2 regions of the Streptomyces bacillaris genome follow, and region 1 is predicted to be linked to the other one. Evidence: riboswitches for the same ligand, from Rfam matches in the RefSeq annotation. Region 1 holds a riboswitch; the other holds the start of a gene.

Region 1 (7,352 bases):
CGTACGGCTTGCCGAGCTGGGTGGCGGCGGCGGAGAGGGCGGCGGCGCCACGGTTGGAGGCGGGGGCCTCGTTGCCGAGCTGGACGCGCTCGCTGGTGGCGCGGCTGGCGCGGTCCTTCGCCGCCTCCTCCTCCTGGATCTTGGCACGCTCGGCGGCGGTCAGGCTGTTGAGGAGGCGCTGCGCGTCGGCCAGCTTGCCCTGGTACTTCTTCTTGTTCTCGCCCAGCTGCTTGCGGACCTCGGCGAGGTCGCCCAGCTTGTCCTGGGCCTCCTTGCGCTGCTGCGCGAGGGTGCGCTGCTTGGCCTGGATCTTCTGCAGGGACTCCGTCTGCTTGACCGTCAGCTGGTCGAGCGCGGAGGCCTGGTCGAGGAAGCTGTCCGGGTCCGAGGCGAGGAAGAGGGCGACCGAGGGGTCGATACCGCCGGAGCGGTACTGCGCGGTGGCGATCGAACCCAGCTCGCCGCGCAGGGTGTTCAGCTCGTCCTGGCCGCGGGCGACCTTGTCCTGGAGCGCGTCGACCTGCTTCTTCAGCTTGTCCTGCTGCTCCTTGGCCCCGTTGTACTTCTCGGTGGCGGCCTCGGCCTCGTGGTAGAGCTTGTCGACCTTCGCCTTGACCTCGTTCTTGGTCGGCTTGGGGTCGGCATGGGCGGCCTGGGAGGTCAGGGCCACGGCCGCAGCGGCGGTCGCGGTGAGCACGGTCACGCGCGCGCGGCTCGGCTGCTTGGGACGACGGTGGGACGCCACGAAGGCGAGCTCCTTCTTCCTCAGAGCCGCCTACCGGGCTGTGGGGGAAAGATTCCCCGGCTCCGTGCGCTCACGGACTCGGCGGTTCCTTCGCCGTCACCCCCAATGGGTGATCAACCGTGCGAAGGTTCGAGGCCTGACCCTAGTGACCATCTTGTGATCAGTTCAAATCCTCACAGGATTTTTCTCGTCACATCAGGCACTTCTTTACTCTCACCGCACCACGTGTAGCGATGACTTGACGGTACGTTCCCAGAAATCCGGCATGTCACACATGTCGAACATTCATCCCTGGACGCGCGAAAGCCGCTTGAGGAGCAAGACGGACGCGACGGGCCGGGCACCGGCCTTGGCCACCCCGTCGGCCACCTCACGGTCGGTCGAGACGACCACCACGGGCCTCCCCGGGGGCTCCGCGCGGGCGAGTTGGCGGATCAGCTCGTCCGCGGTGACCCCCGCCTTGCTGAAGAGCACCCGCACCCCGCGCGGCGGGGCGAGCAGCACCGGCGCGGCCAGTTCGGCGCCGTCGAAGACACAGGTCACCTCGGCGCCGGACTGCGCGGCCAGCATCGACAGGCCGCCCAGCAGCCGCAACCGCTGCTTCTCCAGCGGCATCTGCGGATAGCCGGTCTTGGTGACGTTGTAGCCGTCCACGATGAGATGCGCCTGCGGCAGCGCCAGCAGCTGGTCGAGCAGCGCCGGGTCCGTCTCGGAAAGCGCCCTGGCGGCAATGTCCTTGGGCGACATGCGCCCCGGCTCCACCGCGTCCACGCTGTCGGCCGGGCGGGTGGTCACCGGGGGCAGGGCCAGTTCGCGCCGGAGCCCCGAGGCCGCGTCCAGCACGGTGTCCAGGAGCAGCCGCAGCCGCATGTCCTCCACCGAGCGGCCCTCGCGGGCGGCCCGCCGGCTCGCCTCCAGAGCGGCCTCGGCCTCACCGAGGCGGTGCTTGAGCCGGCGCGACTCGCTCTCGGCGGCGGAGAGCTGGGCCGCCGCCTCGGCCCGCTGGGCGTCCGCGTCGGCGGCGCTGCGGCGCAGGGCGGCCTCGCCGCGTTTCACCTCGCTGAGCGCGGAGCGGAGCTTGCGGTGGAGCGACTCGGACTCCTTGCGGGCCGCGTCCAGCTCGGCGCGGAGCCGCTCGGTCTCGGTACGGGTGTGGGCGCGCGCCCGCTCCAGCTCCTCGCGGAGCTGGGCCAGTTCACGGCGGGTCTCCTCGTCCACCCGCTCCGCGTCGGCCCGCTGGACCTCCTCGCCGGCCGCCTCGACCAGCTTGACCCAGCCCACCGGGCGCAGCACATAGGCGGCCGCCGCCACATCGACCGGATCGGCGGCGGCGGGCGGCGCACCCGCCTCCAGCGCACCGGCCAGCTCCGGCTGGGAGTGGCTCAGCCGCTCACCGATGCGCCGCCGGAAGAGCGGGTCGCTCTCCAGGGCGGCGGCCATCGCGTTCCCGGCGAACTTGGCCCGCCGGGTCGGGGTGAACCGGGCATACTGCCGCAACTGGGCGGGCAGTTCGGCGACGGTCAGCCCGCCGAAGGCCTCCGCGACCAGGGCGACGACCCGCCGCCGTACGCCTTCGGGCAGCGGACGGTCGAGCGCCTCTGCACCGCCGTCGGCCGCATCGGCCGGTTCGGCGCCGCTGGTCGGCTGTTCCACCGTCCGTCACCCCATAGATATGTCTGTCGGTGCGCTCCCTCAGGAGGCGGCACCCGGCCTGTCCACCAGTTCGATCTGGTCCACCGCGTTGCACCAACGACAGCGGACCGACTCGATGGTCTCACTGACCACCTCCCGCTCCTCGACACTGGACTCACCGGCCAGGTCGAGATGGACGTACTCCACGACCTTGGAGGACCGCGTCACGTCGAAGCGCGTGAGATTGCCGCACAAGGTGCAGCGCCAGCGGGTCGAGTCCGTCGGCAGGGGAACCGTCGTCATCGTCTGCGTCCTCTTTCGTCGTCTCCAGGAGCCCGCGCCGGGCGCACCGCCGCGACTCCACCTGTCTACGTCAAGGATCTCGCGGTGCGCCGTCGAACTGCGGAAGTCCTGGCGTAACCCTACGGCCTCGCGTATAGGCATCGGCACGGCGAGGCGCTCCGTCCCGTTCTCCCCCGGTACGCCATGCTCTGTACATGATCGACGTACGGCGGTTCGCCCGCTGGACCACGGCCGCACGGGCCCGGGAGCGGACGGCGGGCGGGGCGCCGGTGACGTACGGGCTGATCGCCCTGTGCGGCGCGATCTTCCTGATCAGCCCGCTCTCCGGGTTCGGCGGCGCCTCCTACGGCAGCCAGGACGCGCTGCTCGCCGCGCAGGCCGGGTACTTCGAGCGGTGGGGGGTGATCCCGGCCGAGCTGTGGGAGGGCTCGCCGCGCGCCCTGCTCACCCCGTTCACCGCGCTGTTCGTGCACGGCAGCTGGCTGCACCTGCTGGGCAACCTGCTCTTCCTGTACGTGTTCGGGGCGATGGCCGAGGAGCGGATGGGCCGGGTCCACTTCGCGCTCTTCTACGTGGGGTGCGGCTATCTGGCGCTGGTCTGCTACGCGGCGGTCCACGCGGACTCGGGCCAGACGCTGGTCGGCGCCTCCGGCGCGATCTCGGCGGTGCTCGGCGCCTTCCTGTACCTGTTCCCGAAGGCCCGGGTGACCAGCCTCTTCCCGTTCCTCTTCTTCCTGCCGCTGCGCTTCCCGGCCTGGATCGTGCTGGTCTTCTGGTTCGGGCTCCAGTGGGCGGCCGCCCAGGCGGCGGACGCGGGGCCGGGGGTGGCGTATCTGGCGCATGTGGCGGGGTTCGCGGCCGGGTTCCTCTACGCCTGGGTGCGGTATCGGGGTGGGGCTAAGGTGAAGGTTCCAGCCACGGCGACCGAGGGAGACAGACAGCCGTGATCACCGCGATCGTGCTCATCAAGACCAGCGTGGACCGGATTCCGGAGATCGCCGAGGCCATCGCCGCGCTGGACAGTGTCAGCGAGGTCTTCTCCGTCACCGGCACCTACGACCTGATCGCCATGGTCCGGGTCGCCCGCCACGACGACCTCGCGGACGTCATCCCCGGCCGGATCAGCAAGATCCCGGGCGTCGAGGGCACCGACACCCATGTGGCGTTCCGTACGTACTCCCAGCACGACCTGGAGGCGGCGTTCGCGATCGGCCTGGACGCGTAGGACCGTACGCACGTCGGCCGGGGACGGGCAGCGCGCCCGTCCCCGGCCGAGGCGTATCAAACCGTACGGGCGGCCTCGCCCCGGTCCGGGACGCAACGGCCGTCCTCGGTGCGGTACTTCCACCGGGCGCCCTGGCGGACCAGCTCGGAGACCGCGCGCAGGAACCGCTCGATGTGCTCGTCCGGCGTACCGGCCCCGAAGCTGACGCGGATGGCGTTGAGCGAGCGCTCGCCCGGCTCGGCCTCGGGGGCGCCGCACTCGCCCGGGTCCTGCGGGTCGCTGCCGAGGAGGGTGCGCACCAGCGGGTGGGCGCAGAAGAGGCCGTCGCGGACGCCGATGCCGTACTCGGCGGAGAGGGCGGCGGCGAAGTGCGAGCTGTTCCAGCCGCGCACCACGAAGGAGATGACCCCGACCCGGGGCGCGTCGTCCCCGAAGAGCGAGAGCACCTGGACCTCGGGCACCTCGGCCAGCCCCTCACGGACCCGGCGCACCAGTTCCTGCTCCCGGGCCACCAGGGTGTCGAACCCCGCCTCGGTGAGGGCCTTGCAGGCGGAGGCGATGGAGTAGACGCCGATCACGTTGGGCGAACCGGCCTCGTGGCGGGCGGCCGTGGTGTGCCAGTCGACGTCCACGCCCCCGTCCGCGCGCCGGGCGACCTTGCGGGAGGCGCCGCCGCCGACGAGGTACGGCTCGGCCGCCTGGAGCCAGTCGGCGCGGCCCGCGAGGACGCCCGAGCCGAAGGGCGCGTACAGCTTGTGGCCGGAGAACGCGACCCAGTCGACGTCCAGTTCGGCGATGTCCACGGGGTGGTGCGGGGCGAGCTGGGCGGCGTCCAGGACGATCCGGGCCCCGTGCGCGTGCGCGGCGGCGGCCAGTTCCTTCACCGGCCACAGCTCACCGGTCACGTTGGAGGCACCGGTCACGCAGACGAGGGCCGGGCCGTAGGGGGCGCGGTCCGCGAGCGCCCGCTCCAGGGTCTCCACCGCCTGGCCCGGGGTGCGGGGCGCGTTGAGGTAGGTGACCTGGGCGTCGCGCCAGGGCAGCAGGGAGGCGTGGTGCTCGGTCTCGTACACGAAGACCTGGCAGCCGGCCGGGATCGCGGCGGCCAGCAGGTTGAGGGAGTCGGTGGTGGAGCGGGTGAAGACGACCTGGTCGTCGGCGCGGCAGCCGAGGAACTCCGCGACCGTGCGACGGCTGTTCTCGAAGAGGTCGGTGGAGAGCTGCGAGAGGTATCCGGCACCGCGGTGGACGCTGCCGTAGTACGGGGCGTACGCGGCCACGTCGTCCCAGACCCGCTGGAGGGCCGGGGCGCTGGCGGCGTAGTCGAGTGCGGCATAGGTGACTTCACCGCCGGTGACGAGCGGAACGGTGACATCCTGCCCCAGAACGGGCAGTGGGGCACAAACCGACGAGTCGAGGGCAGCGGTGGAGACAGACATGGCGAACTCCCGTAACAGGCAGGCGAAATCTGCGCGCCTGCGGATACGCGGCGGCGCGGAGAAGGAAGGAAAAGAGGGTGCGCTGAAGAAGGGCGGTCAGCTCAGGGCGTGACGAAGCCCTGGGACGAGCCCTAACGCATTCGCTTGCTCACAGAAGGCTCCCTAGGGACCAGGACCCCGGGGGCTGACGTCCATTGGACGCCGAGGGGCCCGCGCTTGCCGCAGACCTCGCTGCCTACGGCCTGGTCTTCACCCGGGGCACCCCGCCACGGACGGAGGGTTGCCGGACAGCGGGCCGGGGCCGTAGTCGCTGTCACTCATGACCTGCGCAGCATCTTGCCATACGTACGGGGACGCGCAAGGGCGCGGTCCGGCATCCGGACTGCGCCCTGCGTCACATTCGGCGTCTCAGGCGTTACTGGCCGCCACCCAGCGCTCCAGGGCGCGCTTGGCGGCCCCGGAGTCGATGGCCTCGGCGGCCACCTGGATCTGCGCCGCGATCCGCTCGGTCAGCGGGCCGGTCCCCGGGTCGAGCGCGACGAGCGCCGCCGCCGCGTTGAGCAGCACCGCCTCCCGTACCGCGCCGCCCTCGCCGTCCAGCAGCCGACGGGCCACATCGGCGTTGTACGAGGCGTCGGCGCCGCGCAGCGCCTCGACGGGGACGATGGTCAGCCCGACGTCGCGCGGGTCGAACGGCTCCTCGCGCACCTCCCCGTCACGGACCACCCAGATCCGCGAGGTGGCGGTGGTGGTCAGCTCGTCGAGCCCGTCGTCACCGCGGAAGACAAGCGCCGAGTTGCCCCGCTCCGCGAGCACGCCCGCGACGATGGGCGCCATCCGGGCGTCGGCCACCCCGATCGCCTGGGCGCGCACCTGGGCCGGGTTGGTGAGGGGTCCCAGGATGTTGAACGTGGTCTGCGCGCCCAGCTCCTTGCGGGCCTTGGCGGCGTACCGCAGGGCGGGGTGGAACTTGACGGCGAAACAGAACGTGATGCCCGCCGCCTCCGCGACCTCCACCACCCGCTGCGGGGTCAGCTCCAGGTTGACGCCCAGCTTCTCCAGGACGTCGGAGGAGCCGCTCGCGGAGGAGGCGGCCCGGTTGCCGTGTTTGACGACCTTGGCGCCGGTCCCGGCGATGACGATCGCGGCCATGGTCGAGATGTTGACGGTCTTGGCGAGGTCGCCGCCGGTGCCGACGATGTCGACGGTGCGGCCGGGCACCTCGATGGTGTTGGCGTGCGCGTACATCGCGCGCACCAGCCCGGTGACCTCCTCGACGGTCTCGCCCTTGGCCCGCAGCGCCACCGCGAAGCCGGCGATCTGCGCGTCGGTGGCCTCGCCGCTCATGATGCGGTCCATCGCCCAGGCGGTCTCCTCGGAGGAGAGGTTCTCGCCGCGCAGCAGGGGGTTCAGCAGGCCGGGCCAGGAACGGTCCGCCACGCTGTCGCCGCCGCTCGGGGTCACAACGTTCATGGTCCGCTCCAGGGGTCCACAGCCGGGAAAGATACGGCTCCACCCTATCCAGCCACCGGGACCGCGAAGAGCCCCGTCCATCGAATGGACGGGGCTCCCGCGGTGGCGATCAGTTCAGGTGATCAGTGGTGGCCGTGGCCCTCGGTGATCTCCTTGTACTCCTCGACGGTGGGCTTGGCGATCTGGTTGTTCTCGCCGTAGTAGCCCTTGCTGAGCTTGGCCCGGACCTTCTCCAGTACGGGGATCTTGCGCTTTACGCCGTTCTCGTCGACCTCGGGGCCGAGTTCGAGCGGCTTGTACTGGTGGTGCTGGGTGAGCGTGTGCAGCTTGTCCTGGGACAGCGGCTCGTGGATCTCCACGAACTCACCGTGCGGCAGGCGCTTGATGATGCCGGTCTCGCGACCGTGCAGCACCTTCTCCTTGTCGCGGCGCTGGAGGCCGAGGCAGATCCGCTTGGTGACGATGAAGGCGATGACCGGTCCGACGAAGAAGAAGATCCGGACGAACCAGGTGATGGCGTTGATCGACAGGTGGA
Region 2 (7,352 bases), 2.6 Mb from region 1:
AGCCCCGGTAGGTCCAGGGCGCTGCCCCCGAACCTCCGCTCCTCAATCGCCGGAGGGGGCGGATTGCTACGCTCACCCCATGGGCAGCCACTCCGTACATCTGCCGACCCCGACCACCCCGGCCGGCCGGGAGGGCCTGGAGGCCATCCTCCAGCGGCCCGACCGCGCGGTCGTCGCTCTCGACTTCGACGGCACGCTCGCCGACATCGTCCCCGACCCCGAGCAGGCCCGCGCCCACCCCGGCGCCGCCGAGGCGCTCGCCGCGCTCGCCCCGAAGGTCGCCTCGATCGCCGTGATCACCGGCCGCCCCGCGGGCGTGGCCGTACGGTACGGCGGCTTCGCGGGCGTCACCGGTCTGGACCACCTCGTCGTCCTCGGCCACTACGGCGCCGAGCGCTGGGACGCCGCCACCGGCACCGTGAACGCCCCCGCCCCGCACGCCGGCGTGGCCGAGGCGCGGGCCGAACTCCCCGGCGTACTGCACGAGTTCGGCGCCTGGCACGGCACCTGGATCGAGGAGAAGGGCCAGGCCGTCGCCGTCCACACCCGCCGCGCCGACGACCCGCAGGCGGCCTTCGAGACCCTGCGCGGCCCTCTCGGCGAGCTGGCCGCCCGCCACGGGCTGATCCTCGAACCGGGCCGCCAGGTGCTGGAGTTGCGCCCGCCGGGCATGGACAAGGGCGTCGCGCTCGCGGAGTACGTACGGGAGGTGGGCGCCACCTCCGTGCTGTACGCGGGCGACGACCTCGGGGACCTCGCCGCCTTCGCCACCGTGGAGAAGCTGCGCGGCGCGGGCACGGAAGGAATCCCGGGGCTGCTGGTGTGCAGCGGCAGCGCCGAGGTGCCCGAACTGGCCGAGCGCGCCGACCTGTTGGTGCCGGGGCCGGCCGCCGTGGTGGAGTTCCTGGCAGCGCTGGCCGACCGCCTCTGAGTCGTACTTGCACAGACCTGGCCGGCCGCCTCTGAGCCGTAGTCGTACCGGAAGTGCCGGGAGCGCCGTAAGCGGCTCCCCTCACTCCTGCCGCAGCGCCTCCAGCTGATCCAGGAACCACCGCTGCGGCGGGAGCGCCGTCGCCGCCTCCGCCAGCCGCTTCGTGCGGCCCGTCCGCTCCTCGGCGCCCATCGACAGGGCCTCGTGGAGCGCCTCCGCCGTGCCCGTCACGTCGTACGGGTTCACCACGATCGCGTCCTCGCCCAGTTCCTCGTACGCCCCCGCCTCCCGTGACAGCACCAGCGCGCAGCCGTGGTCGGAGACGACGGGGACCTCCTTGGCGACCAGGTTCATGCCGTCGCGGATCGGGTTGACCAGGGCCACGTCCGCCAGCCGGTACGCGGCGAGCGAGCGGGCGAAGTCGTCCTTCACGTGGAGGACGACAGGCGTCCAACTCTCGGTCCCGTAAGCCCCGTTGATCTCCGTGGCCAGCGACTGCACCGCCGCCGTGTAGTCCCGGTAGACCGCGAGGTCCTGGCGGGAGGGGTAGGCGAAGGCCACATGGACCACGTGTTCGCGCCACTCCGGGTGGGCCTCCAGCAGGGCCCGGTAGGCGTGCAGGCCGCGCACGATGTTCTTGGACAGCTCCGTGCGGTCCACCCGCACGATCGTCTTCCGGTTCTCGCCCACCTGCTCCCGCAGCGCCGCCATCCGCTCGTCCACGTCCGCCTCGCGCGAGCGTCGGCGCAGGAAGTCCGCGTCCGCCCCCAGCCCGTGCACCCCGATCCGGGTCCGGCCCGTCCCGCCGAGGATCTCCGTACAGCAGCCGATGAACGCGTCCGCCCACCGCCGGGTCAGGAACGCGGCCCGGTCCGCGCCGAGGATGCCCCGCAGCAACTGCTCACCGATGTCGTCGGGCAGCAGCCGGAAGTAGTCCACCGGCGCCCACGGGGTGTGCGAGAAGTGGCCGATCCGCAGATCCGGGCGCAGCTCGCGGAGCATCCCGGGGACCAGGGCCAGGTGGTAGTCCTGGACGAGGACCGAGGCGCCTTCCCCCGCCTCCTCCGCGAGGGCCTGGGCGAAGGCCCGGTTGTACGTCTCGTAGGAGGCCCACTGCCGCCGGAACTCCGCGTCGAAGACCGGCTCCACGGGGGTCTGGTACAGCAGGTGGTGGACGAACCACAGCACGGAGTTGGCGATGCCGTTGTACGCGTCGGCGTGGACCTCGGCGTCGATGTCCAGCATCCGTACGCCCGGCTCACCGACCCCGCGTCGCACCGCCTCGCGGTCGCCGTCCCCGAGGGCCGCACAGACCCACAGCTTGTCGTCGACGGCGCTCAGCCCGGAGACGAGACCCCCGCCGCCGCGCTTGGCGTCGAGCGTTCCGTCCTCGCCGAGCGTGTACGTGATGGGGCCGCGGTTGGACGCGACGAGGACCTGGGCGGTGGCTTCGGCATGCTCGGTGACCATGTAGCGGAACCTAGCCCGTGAGGGAAGCCGCCAAACGCGCGTCCGGAGGATCGGTCACCGGCACCGCGCCGCCCACCGCGCCCGCGCACGCCTCACGCCGGCCGCCTCGCCCGCGCACGCCTCAGGGCTGCCGAAGCCCCGCGCGCGCCTCACGCCGCCCACCGCTCCGCGTACTCCGCGATCTCCCGCATCGGCGGCCGCTCCTCCGTGTCCACCGCATGGGTGCGCGGTACGAACCCCTCCGCGCCCCGCTCGAACTGCGTCAGCGCGGGCCGCACCAGATGGCCCCGGGAGAGCCGGAGCTGGGCCGTGCGGTAGATCGCCGCAGCCATCCGGCCCAGCGCCTGCCCGTCCTGGTGGCGGTGGCGCCGCACCCCCACGTCGACCTGGCCCAGCGCGTCGAGGCCCACGGTGTGCAGCGCGTCGACCAGGAGCCCCAGCTCCACTCCGTAACCGACCGGGAAGGGCAGCCGCTCCAGCAGCGAGCGCCGCACCGCGTACTCGCCGCCCAGCGGCTGCACGAACCCGGCCAGCTGCGGCCAGTGCAGATTGAGCAGTGGGCGGGCCACCAGCTCGGTGACGCGACCGCCCTGACCTGCGGTGTCGCCGAGCGGACGGTCGTACATCGCCTTGACGAAGTGCACCGCCGGATCGGTCAGCAGCGGCCCGACCGTCCCCGAGACGAAGTCCGCCGAGAAGTCCTTGAGGTCCGCGTCGACGAAGCAGACGATCTCCCCGCTGGTCACCAGGAGCGACCGCCAGAGGACCTCGCCCTTGCCCGGCACGGCCGGTATCCGGGGCAGGATCGCGTCCCGGTGGACCACCCGGGCGCCCGCCTCCCGGGCGACGGCGGCGGTGGCGTCGGTCGAACCGGAGTCGATCACCACCAGCTCGTCCACCAGCCGGACCTTCTCCATCAGCTCCCGCCGGATCGTCGCCACGATCGCACCGACCGTGGCCTCCTCGTTCAGCGCGGGCAGCACCACACTCACCGAGGTGCGGTGCGGTTCGGCGGTCCGGGCGTCGAGGAGCCGGTCCAGCGGGCGGTCGGCGGACGACCAGGACCGCCTGGTCAGCCAGCGTTCCACCTCTTCGAGCACGGTCTGAACTCCCTGTGTGTGATCCATCTCGCCGTTCGGACGACTATCTCAACCGTCCCGTCCTTCGGTTACAGTCTTGAACAACGCGGACGACCGTCGCATGTCGGGGTCCGTCGTCACACAAACGCCTGGATCGAAGATCCGGTGCCACAGAGCTCATCCAGAGGGACTGAGGGAACGGCCCGTTGAAGTCCCGGCAACCCTCCTGCCGACCGCGAGGTCACGGTGGGGAAGGTGCCAATTCCGTCTTGCGGCGAAATGCGCTGCGAGGAAGATGAGGAGAAAGGGCCTCCGCCATCATGGCTGTTCAGACCATCGCAGGTAATGCCACCACCGCTTCCGTGGACCTCGGTCCCGCCGTGGCGCTTTCCTGCCGCGAGTGCGGCGAGCGTTTCGACCTCGGCCCCCTGTTCGCCTGTGCGTCCTGTTTCGGGCCGCTGGAAGTGGCGTACGACCTGCCGGCCGGTGACCCGGAGGCGCTGCGCAAGCGCATCGAGGCCGGTCCCGACAACATCTGGCGCTACGCCCCACTGCTGCCGGTCCCCGCCGACGTGGCCGACAAGCCCAACCTGAACCCCGGCTTCACCAAGCTGGTCAAGGCCGACAACCTCGCCCGCGAGCTGGGCGTCACCGGCGGTCTGTACGTCAAGGACGACTCCGGCAACCCGACGCACTCCTTCAAGGACCGCGTCGTCGCGATCGCCGTCGAGGCCGCCCGAGCCTTCGGTTTCACCACCCTCTCCTGCTCCTCCACGGGCAACCTGGCCGGTGCCGTCGGCGCCGCCGCCGCCCGCGCCGGACTGCGCTCCTGCGTCTTCATCCCGCACGACCTGGAGCAGGGCAAGGTCGTCATGGCCGCGGTGTACGGCGGTGAGCTGGTCGGCATCGAGGGCAACTACGACGACGTGAACCGCTTCTGCTCCGAGCTGATCGGGGACCCGCTCGGCGAGGGCTGGGGCTTCGTCAACGTCAACCTGCGGCCGTACTACGGCGAGGGCTCCAAGACCCTGGCGTTCGAGATCTGCGAGCAGCTCGGCTGGCGGCTGCCCGACCAGATCGTCATCCCGATCGCGTCCGGCTCCCAGCTGACGAAGATCGACAAGGGGTTCCAGGAGCTGATCAGGCTCGGCCTGGTCGAGGACCGGCCGTACAAGATCTTCGGCGCCCAGGCCGAGGGCTGCTCCCCGGTCTCCGCCGCCTTCAAGGCCGGGCACGACGTCGTACGGCCCCAGAAGCCGAACACCATCGCCAAGTCCCTGGCCATCGGCAACCCGGCGGACGGCCCGTACGTCCTGGACATCGCCCGCCGCACGGGCGGCGCGGTGGAGGACGTCAACGACGAGCAGGTCGTCGACGCGATCAAGCTGCTGGCGCGCACCGAGGGCATCTTCGGTGAGACGGCGGGCGGTGTGACGGTCGGCGTGACGAAGAAGCTGATCGAGGCCGGGGTGATCGACCCGGCGCTCACCACCGTCGTCCTGAACACCGGTGACGGGCTCAAGACGCTCGACGCGGTCTCCGCGACCTCGCAGGCGACGGCCACCATCAAGCCGAGCCTGGACGCGTTCCGCGCCGCGGGCCTCGCCGCCGCCTGATCATCCCGATCGCCCCGATCGCCCCGACCGCAGCAGTCAGAAAGGCCTCCGTCATGAGCGTCAAGGTCCGCATCCCCACCATCCTCCGCACCTACACCGGCGGCCAGGCCGAGGTCCCGGCCGAGGGCGCCACGCTCGCCGAGGTCATCGAGTCCCTGGAGAAGGACCACCCGGGCATCGCCGCCCGCGTCCTGGACGACCGGGGCAAGCTGCGCCGCTTCGTGAACGTGTACGTCAACGACGACGACGTGCGCTTCGAGGGCGGCCTGGACGCGGCCACGCCGGACGGCGCCGGTATCTCGATCATCCCCGCCGTGGCCGGCGGCTGCTGAACACCCGTACGAACACCATTGCCCCCTCCACCCCTCGGGGAGGAGGGGGCAATTCTGCATGGTTGAGCACGGTACAGTTGGGGAAACCCCCTCCGCTGCACGCGCCGCCCGCATATGAGAATGCGCCCGGACCCGATAAGAAGCAGCCAAAGTGCGTGAACCCCTTGAGGCATAAGTGGCCTTTGCCTGGCCCGACTTGCCCGTAAATTTCAGCAATCCCGCATATTCGGGCGTTCGGCCGTGCCCAGAATTCTCGTCCGATTGACCTGTTGCAGAGGGCAGTTGGGCGGATACATTCGGCCGCGGTCGACGCGCTGCGGCGCTGCGCACCCTCTCCTGTCGGAGGGTGAGTTCCGACCCGGGGCCGCGAAGTGCGGTCCCGTGCAAGGGCCAGTTATAGGGGAGTTAGGCATGGCTCAGGGCACCGTCAAGTGGTTCAACGCGGAGAAGGGGTACGGCTTCATCGCGGTCGACGGTGGTGCGGATGTTTTCGTCCACTACAGCGCGATCCAGATGGACGGGTACCGCACCCTCGAAGAGGGTCAGCGAGTTGAATTCGAGATCTCGCAGGGCCAGAAGGGGCCCCAGGCAGACATGGTCAAGCTCGCCGTCGGCTGAGCCCGACACGGCCGTCCGCCGTCACTACTCACGCACGTAGGGCCCGACCCCGGCATCCGGGGATCGGGCCCTACGCGCGTGCCGGGGCCGACCTGCGGGCACGCCCGGACCGGCCCGTGGGGACGCCCGAACCGGCCTGCGAGGACGCCCGGATCGGCCCCGGATCGGGCGGGGGCCGGTCCGGGACCGCATGGCGGGCTCTCGTCGAAGGCGCTTGCACTCTCGGGGGTCGAGTGCTAATCATTGGCATTAGCACTCTCCAGGTGAGAGTGACAGAACTTGGACCGGGCCGGTGAGGCCCGCACGCGTGATGGGGCAAGGAACCACCACGCACGCAGGCCGTCCGTCGCGGGCGCCTCTCGGTCCGGAGCAATCCACCCCTGTCCGGGAGGACCACTTCACATGGCCAAGATCATCGCGTTCGACGAGGAGGCACGGCGCGGTCTCGAGCGCGGGATGAACCAGCTCGCCGACGCCGTCAAGGTCACCCTCGGCCCCAAGGGCCGTAACGTCGTCCTCGAGAAGAAGTGGGGCGCGCCCACGATCACCAACGATGGTGTATCCATCGCCAAGGAGATCGAGCTCGAGGACCCGTACGAGAAGATCGGTGCGGAGCTGGTCAAGGAGGTCGCCAAGAAGACGGACGACGTCGCCGGCGACGGTACGACCACCGCCACCGTCCTCGCCCAGGCTCTCGTCCGCGAGGGTCTGCGCAACGTCGCCGCGGGCGCCAACCCGATGGCCCTCAAGCGCGGCATCGAGAAGGCCGTCGAGGCCGTCTCCGCCGCTCTGCTGGAGCAGGCCAAGGACGTGGAGACCAAGGAGCAGATCGCTTCGACCGCCTCCATCTCCGCCGCCGACACTGAGATCGGCGCGAAGATCGCCGAGGCGATGGACAAGGTCGGCAAGGAAGGCGTCATCACCGTCGAGGAGTCCCAGACTTTCGGTCTGGAACTGGAGCTCACCGAGGGTATGCGCTTCGACAAGGGCTACATCTCGGCCTACTTCGCGACCGACATGGAGCGTATGGAGGCGTCGCTCGACGACCCGTACATCCTGATCGTCAACTCGAAGATCGGCAGCGTCAAGGACCTCATCCCGCTGCTGGAGAAGGTCATGCAGTCGGGCAAGCCGCTGCTGATCATCGCCGAGGACGTCGAGGGCGAGGCGCTCTCCACCCTGGTCGTCAACAAGATCAAGGGCACGTTCAAGTCCGTCGCCGTCAAGGCCCCGGGCTTCGGCGACCGCCGCAAGGCCATGCTCGCGGACATCGCCATCCTCACCGGCGGCACCGTGATCTCCGAGG

Evidence for each region. Region 1 has a riboswitch for S-adenosylmethionine ahead of DJ476_RS26335 (aminotransferase class V-fold PLP-dependent enzyme). Riboswitches for the same ligand answer to the same signal wherever they lie in the genome.
Region 2: it holds a riboswitch for S-adenosylmethionine, as region 1 does, so the genes downstream of both, thrC (threonine synthase) here and DJ476_RS26335 (aminotransferase class V-fold PLP-dependent enzyme) in region 1, are expected to answer to the same signal.

What each region holds. Positions count from the first base shown of each region.
Region 1 is NZ_CP029378.1:6,065,528-6,072,879, reverse strand. It holds gene DJ476_RS26360 (C40 family peptidase) at 1-745, opposite strand, end outside; gene DJ476_RS26355 (NYN domain-containing protein) at 1,031-2,398, opposite strand; gene DJ476_RS26350 (hypothetical protein) at 2,438-2,680, opposite strand; gene DJ476_RS26345 (rhomboid family intramembrane serine protease) at 2,875-3,627, shown strand; gene DJ476_RS26340 (Lrp/AsnC family transcriptional regulator) at 3,624-3,905, shown strand; gene DJ476_RS26335 (aminotransferase class V-fold PLP-dependent enzyme) at 3,962-5,344, opposite strand; SAM riboswitch class IV at 5,552-5,669, opposite strand; gene trpD (anthranilate phosphoribosyltransferase) at 5,753-6,817, opposite strand; gene qcrB (cytochrome bc1 complex cytochrome b subunit) at 6,940-7,352, opposite strand, start outside.
Region 2 is NZ_CP029378.1:3,480,616-3,487,967, reverse strand. It holds gene otsB (trehalose-phosphatase) at 80-931, shown strand; gene DJ476_RS14785 (alpha,alpha-trehalose-phosphate synthase (UDP-forming)) at 1,013-2,401, opposite strand; gene DJ476_RS14780 (glucosyl-3-phosphoglycerate synthase) at 2,551-3,501, opposite strand; SAM riboswitch class I at 3,655-3,782, shown strand; gene thrC (threonine synthase) at 3,801-5,096, shown strand; gene DJ476_RS14770 (MoaD/ThiS family protein) at 5,150-5,428, shown strand; gene DJ476_RS14765 (cold-shock protein) at 5,840-6,046, shown strand; gene groL (chaperonin GroEL) at 6,449-7,352, shown strand, end outside.